DNA from 3 places in the Streptomyces sp. NPDC048182 genome. Region 1 is predicted to be linked to each of the others. Evidence: riboswitches for the same ligand, from Rfam matches in the RefSeq annotation. Region 1 holds a riboswitch; each other region holds the start of a gene.
The links. A riboswitch is a leader RNA that binds a small molecule or an ion and turns the genes downstream of it on or off. The one in region 1 is predicted to bind thiamine pyrophosphate.
Positions count from the first base shown of each region.

Region 1 (2,194 bases):
GGTCGTTGGCGTCGGCGATCGATCCGGGCCGCAGGCCGTCACCGAGGGAGTACGTGACGTCGTAGGCGGCGAGGATCTCGCAGAGCCCCTCGAAGTTCTCGTAGAGGAAGGACTCCTTGTGGTGCGCCAGGCACCACGCCGCCATGATCGAGCCGCCGCGCGAGACGATGCCGGTCTTGCGGTTCGCGGTGAGCGGCACGTAGGCCAGCCGCACCCCCGCGTGCACGGTCATGTAGTCCACGCCCTGCTCGGCCTGTTCGATGACCGTGTCCTTGTAGATCTCCCAGGTCAGCTCCTCGGCCCGGCCGTCGACCTTCTCCAGGGCCTGGTACAGCGGCACGGTGCCGATGGGCACGGGGGAGTTGCGCAGCACCCACTCGCGGGTGGTGTGGATGTTGCGGCCGGTGGAGAGGTCCATGACCGTGTCGGCGCCCCAGCGGGTCGCCCAGGTCATCTTCTCCACCTCCTCCTCGATGGAGGAGGTCACCGCCGAGTTTCCGATGTTGGCGTTGACCTTCACCAGGAACCGCTTGCCGATGATCATCGGCTCGATCTCCGGGTGGTTGACGTTGGCGGGCAGCACGGCCCGGCCGGCGGCGATCTCGTCCCGGACGACCTCCGGGGCGACGTTCTCCCGGATGGCCACGTACTCCATCTCCGGGGTGATCTCGCCCCGGCGGGCGTACGCGAGCTGCGTCACCGCCTGGCCGCCCCGGCCCCGGCGCGGCTGCCGGGGCCGCCCGGGGAAGACGGCGTCGAGGTTGCGCAGGCCACCGCGCGGCGAGGTGTGCTTGATGCCGTCGTCCTCGGGGCGGACGGGGCGGCCGGAGTACTCCTCGGTGTCACCGCGGCCGATGACCCAGTTCTCCCGCAGCGGCGCCAGGCCCCTGCGGACGTCGGTGTCGACGAGCGGATCGGTGTACGGCCCGGAGGTGTCGTAGAGGGTGACCGCCTTGCCGTTGGTGAGATGCACCTGACGGACCGGCACTCGCAGGTCGGGGCGCGAGCCCTCGACATACCCCTTGTGCCAGCCGATGGACTTCCCGGCCTCCGCGTTGGGCGCCTCGTGCGTGTTCGGCGCGTCCTGCGCGTCCTGCGTGTTCTGCGTGGAGGCAGGCGTGCGTGCGTCCTTGATGGTCATGAGACCTACTCCCTACGCCGGCATTACCCGGTAACAGGTTCGGCGGTCGACGCAGCCATGTCCGTCTGTCGATGTTCCACGTGAAACATCGCTGGGACGGAGGTCAGCGCCCTCTCAGCCCGGTGCTCCGAGCTCCCGCGTGTACAAAGGTGCCCCCACGCTAGCGTCAATTCGGGCGCGGTGAACAGAGGGCCCCCCTCGTTCTTGCGATGATCGGTCGGTGACCACACCGCAGCGCCCTCCGTACTCGCCGCGCGATCCCCGCCCCACACCGGCGCCGGACGCCGGCGACGGGCACGGCCACGACCAAGGCGGTGGCCATGGCCACGGCGGCGGACACGGCGGTGGACACGGCGGTGGACATGGCGGCGGGCATGGCGGTGGACACGGCCACTCGCATGCCCACAGCCACGGCCCGGCGGCGCCCGTCTCCCGGCATCTGCGCAAGGTCATCGCCGCGATCCTGATCCCGTTCACCGCCGCCGTGGTGGTCGGCCTCGCGGTGCTCTGGCCGGGCGGCGCACCGTCCCACGAGCGCACCGGCGTCGGCTTCGACCGGCAGACGCAGCAGGCCACCGTGGCGAACGTGGCCGAGGTGAGCTGTGCGTCCGTCAACGCCTCGGCGGACACCCCGACCGGCGACACCTCCACCGCGGAGGGCTCCTCCGCCGTGCAGCAGGCGAACGGCGCGTGCAAGAAGGCGACGATCCGCGTGGACACCGGTAAGGACCGGGGCCGCACGTTCACGGAGATCGTCCAGCCGGACCAGACGCGGCAGCTGCACGAGGGCCAGAAGGTGGTGGTGGCCTACGAGCCCTCCGCGCCCAGGGACCTGCAGTACTCGGTGACGGACATCGACCGCAAGCTCCCGCTCGCGCTGCTGGCCGGCATCTTCGCGCTCGCCGTGGTGGTGGTCGGCCGGCTGCGCGGCCTGATGGCGCTGATCTCCCTGGCGATCAGCTTCCTGGTGCTCAACTTCTTCATCCTGCCGGCCATCCTCCAGGGATCGAACCCGCTGGTCGTGGCGGTGATCGGGGCCAGCGCCATCATGCT
Region 1 covers NZ_JBIDAQ010000002.1:454,035-456,228, reverse strand. The annotation lists gene thiC (phosphomethylpyrimidine synthase ThiC) at 1-1,141, opposite strand, end outside; TPP riboswitch at 1,134-1,290, opposite strand; gene ACGFZL_RS05160 (YibE/F family protein) at 1,362-2,194, shown strand, end outside.

Region 2 (2,194 bases), on a different contig from region 1:
ACCTCACGCCTGCTGAGCGCAAGGAGGCCGTTGCCGCCATCGGTGAGAAGCCGTTTCGGGCGAAGCAGCTGTCCACGCACTACTTCGCGCGGTACGCGCACGACCCCGAGCAGTGGACCGACATCCCCGCCGGGGCGCGGGCGGGGCTGCGGGAGGCGTTGCTTCCCGACCTGATGAGCGTCGTGCGGCATCTGTCGACCGACCAGGGGACCACCCGCAAGACGCTGTGGAAGCTGTTCGACGGGACGCTGGTCGAGTCGGTGCTGATGCGCTACCCGGACCGGGTGACCATGTGCATCAGCTCCCAGGCCGGGTGCGGGATGAACTGCCCGTTCTGCGCGACCGGGCAGGCCGGTCTCGACCGGAACCTGTCCACCGCCGAGATCGTGCACCAGATCGTGGACGGCATGCGGGCGCTGCGGGACGGCGAGGTGCCCGGCGGGCCCGCGCGGCTCAGCAACATCGTGTTCATGGGGATGGGCGAGCCGCTCGCCAACTACAACCGGGTGGTCGGGTCCATTCGGCGGCTCACCGATCCCGAGCCGGACGGGCTGGGGCTCTCGCAGCGCGGGATCACCGTCTCGACGGTCGGGCTCGTGCCCGCCATCCACCGGTTCGCCGACGAAGGGTTCAAGTGCCGGCTGGCCATCTCGCTGCACGCCCCCGACGACGAGCTGCGCGACACCCTCGTACCGGTCAACACCCGGTGGAAGGTCCGCGAGGTGCTGGACGCCGGGTGGGAGTACGCCGCGAAGTCGGGGCGGCGGCTGTCCATCGAGTACGCGCTGATCCGGGACATCAACGACCAGGCGTGGCGCGGTGACCGGCTCGGGCGGCTGCTCAAGGGCAAGCCGGTGCACGTCAACCTGATCCCGCTCAACCCGACGCCCGGCTCGAAGTGGACCGCCTCGCGGCCCGAGGACGAGAAGGCGTTCGTGGCGGCCATCGCCGCGCACGGGGTGCCGGTGACGGTCCGGGACACCCGTGGTCAGGAGATCGACGGGGCGTGCGGGCAGCTCGCCGCCGGCGAGAGGTAGTCTGACCGCTGTATCCAGCCACATCACATCTTCATATTCCGACAGGGGAGCGCCACAGCGCTGAGAGTGCGGCAACCGGCCCGCAGACCCTCCGAACCTGGCCCAGGTCATTCTGGGTAGGGAGATCGGTCACCACTCGAGCTGTTGCGCCCTGCCCGGGTCCCCCAGGGGTCCCGGGCGGGGCCGCGTCTTCTCCTGGTCACCCAGGAGGAATCAGTGAGCATCATCAAGAAGGCCACCGCTCTGGGCCTCGGCCTCGGCATGGCCGGTGCCCTCGCCGGCTGCGGGTCGTCCTCCGGCGACGCGTCCGACGGCGGCTCCAAGACCGTCACCCTGGTCAGCCACGACTCGTGGGCCGTCTCCAAGGGCGTCCTCGCCGCCTTCGAGAAGAGCAGCGGCTACAAGGTCCGGGTGCTGGAGGACGGCGACGCCGGCCAGGCCGTCAACAAGGCGATCCTGACCAAGGACAACCCCCAGGGCGACGTCTTCTTCGGCGTCGACAACACCCTGCTCTCCCGGGCCCTCGGCAACGGGCTGTTCCAGTCGTACCAGCCCAAGGACGCCGACCGGATCGCCCCCGCCTACCGTGCCGACCAGGACAAGCACCGGGTCACCCCGATCGACACCGGCGACATCTGCGTCAACTACGACAAGGCGTACTTCAGCGAGCACAAGCTGACCCCGCCCGCCTCCTTCGACGACCTCGCCGAGCCGGCGTACAAGAACCTGCTGGTCACCGAGAACGCCGGCACCTCCTCGCCCGGTCTCGGCTTCCTGCTCGGCTCCGCCGCGAAGTACGGCGACCAGGGCTGGTCGGACTATTGGAAGAAGCTCAAGGGCAACGGCGTGAAGGTCGTCGACAGCTGGGAGCAGGCGTACAACGAGGAGTTCTCGGGCTCCTCCGGCGGCAAGAAGGCCGGCGGCGACCGGCCCCTGGTCGTCTCCTATGCCTCCTCGCCGCCCGCCGAGGTGATCTACGCCGACCCGCAGCCCACCACCGCGCCCACCGGCGTCGCCGCCGGCACCTGCTTCCGCCAGGTCGAGTACGCGGGCCTGCTCAGCAACGCCAAGAACAGCGAGGGCGGCAAGGCGCTGCTGGACTTCCTGGTCGGCAAGCAGTTCCAGGAGGACATGCCGCTGAACATGTTCGTCTACCC
Region 2 covers NZ_JBIDAQ010000009.1:76,519-78,712, reverse strand. The annotation lists gene rlmN (23S rRNA (adenine(2503)-C(2))-methyltransferase RlmN) at 1-1,037, shown strand, start outside; TPP riboswitch at 1,071-1,178, shown strand; gene ACGFZL_RS19040 (thiamine ABC transporter substrate binding subunit) at 1,254-2,194, shown strand, end outside.
Region 2: linked by a shared signal. The riboswitch ahead of ACGFZL_RS19040 (thiamine ABC transporter substrate binding subunit) and the one ahead of thiC (phosphomethylpyrimidine synthase ThiC) in region 1 are both predicted to bind thiamine pyrophosphate.

Region 3 (2,194 bases), on a different contig from region 1:
CGGCGGGCAGGGCGCCCGCCAGCGGCCGGTCGGCGGCCTCCACGACGGTCACCGCGCAGCCGGCCTCCCGGGCGGCGGTGGCGAACTCGGCGCCGATCCAGCCGGCCCCGACGACCACGATGTCGTGCTGCCGGGCCAGCACGGGCCGCAGCCGCTCGGCGTCGTCCAGGGTGCGCAGCAGGTGCACGCCCGGCACACCCTCGGTGCCGGGGAGGCGAATCGGTTCGGCGCCGGTGGCCAGCACCAGGGCGTCGTACGGGACGGGTCCCGCGGAGGTGTCCAGGGTGTGCGCGCCGGGCCGGACGCCGAGGGCCTCGCAGCCGAGGCGCAGGGTGATGCCGAGCGCCTCGAAGTCGACGTCGAAGGCGGAGCCCTCGGCGGTGCCGAGCAGGACGGCCTTGGACAGCGGGGGGCGGTCGTAGGGCTGGTGGGGCTCGGCACCGATCAGGGTCACGGCGCCGGTGAACCCCTGCTCGCGCAGGGCGACGGCGGTCTGGACGCCGGCCATGCCCGCGCCCACCACGACCACGCCCGGTGCCTGTGCCGTCTCCCGCGTCAGCTCGCTCACCTTGATCACCTTAGTCATCCGGACGCCCGCCGGTCAGTGCCCCGGAGCGATCTCCTCCACGACGCTCGTCCCGCTGCCCGGCTGCGACTCCCATTCCCAGGTCTCCGCCAGCCGCACCCGCCCGTCCGGCAGCTCGGTCACGGTGGACGCGCAGTGGCCCGATGACGTGCTGCCGTCGGTCTTGAGCTGCACGTACCGGAAGTCCAGCCGGTCGCCGTCCCGGGTGCCCACCAGGTGCCCGCGCACGACGTCCCCGCCCGCGTACTCCGCCCAGATCGCGCCGTCCTCCTCGTGGTACGCGAACCGGGTGCGGGTGCCCACCTGGCCGGGCGTCTGGTCGGCGACCGGGGCGAGGACGAGTCCGTCGAGCGAACGGGCCATGCGGGAGGCTCCCTTACTGGGCGGCGGGGCGGAGAGCTAGGGTGGCCAAGGTAGAGCACACGCGGGAGCCCGGACGCAGCGGGCTGAGAGGGAGGCTGGCGCGGCCTCCGACCGTCCGAACCTGATCCGGGTCATGCCGGCGAAGGGAGGGTCTTGACGCCATGGCGTCTTCAGCACCTGCAGGAACGCCGTCAGCACCTGGCGGATCCCCGTCCGGGGCCGCCGACGTCCTCGTGGTGGGCGGCGGGATCATCGGCCTGGTCACCGCCTGGCGGGCCGCGCAGCGGGGCCTGGCCACCGCCGTGGTGGACCCCGAGCCGGGCGGCGGGGCCGCGCAGGTGGCGGCCGGGATGCTCGCCGCCGTCACGGAGCTGCACTACGGCGAGGAGACGCTGCTCGCGCTGAACCTCGCCTCCGCGCGCCGCTACCCGGAGTTCGCCGCCGAGCTGGCCGACGCGACCGGCCTGGACCTCGGCTACCGCCGCTGCGGCACGCTCGCCGTCGCCCTGGACGCCGACGACCGCGCGCACCTGCGCGAGCTGCACGCCTTCCAGGAGCGCTCGGGGCTGACCTCGGAGTGGCTGTCGGGGCGCGAGTGCCGTCGCCTGGAGCCGATGCTCGCGCCGGGCGTGCGCGGGGGCCTGCGGGTGGACGACGACCACCAGGTCGACCCCCGCCGCCTGGCCGCCGCGCTGGTCACCGCCTGCGAGCGGGCCGGCGTCGCCTTCCACCGGACCTGGGCCGCGCGGCTGACCGTCGCCGCGGACCGGGCCACCGGCGTGGTCACCGCCGACGGCACCGAGCTGCCGGCCGGGCAGGTGGTGCTGGCCGGCGGCAGCCTGAGCGGGCGCCTCGACGGCGTGCCCGAAGGGCTGGTGCCGCCGGTGCGGCCGGTCAAGGGCGAGGTGCTGCGGCTCACGATGCGGGAGGGCGCACCGCTGCTGGGCCGCACCGTGCGGGCGGTGGTGCGCGGCAACCCGCTCTACCTGGTGCCGCGCGAGAACGGCGAACTGGTCGTCGGCGCCACCAGCGAGGAGCAGGGCTGGGACACCACGGTGACCGCGGGCGGCGTCTACGCCCTGCTGCGCGACGCCCACGAGCTGGTCCCCGGCATCACCGAGCTGGCCCTGACGGAGACCCGCGCGGGCCTGCGCCCCGGCTCCCCGGACAACGCCCCGCTGCTCGGCCCGACCGGCCTGGACGGGCTGCTCCTGGCCACCGGCCACTACCGCAACGGCGTCCTGC
Region 3 covers NZ_JBIDAQ010000011.1:176,257-178,450, forward strand. The annotation lists gene ACGFZL_RS22060 (NAD(P)/FAD-dependent oxidoreductase) at 1-568, opposite strand, end outside; gene ACGFZL_RS22065 (hypothetical protein) at 602-949, opposite strand; TPP riboswitch at 1,001-1,114, shown strand; gene thiO (glycine oxidase ThiO) at 1,111-2,194, shown strand, end outside.
Region 3: linked by a shared signal. The riboswitch ahead of thiO (glycine oxidase ThiO) and the one ahead of thiC (phosphomethylpyrimidine synthase ThiC) in region 1 are both predicted to bind thiamine pyrophosphate.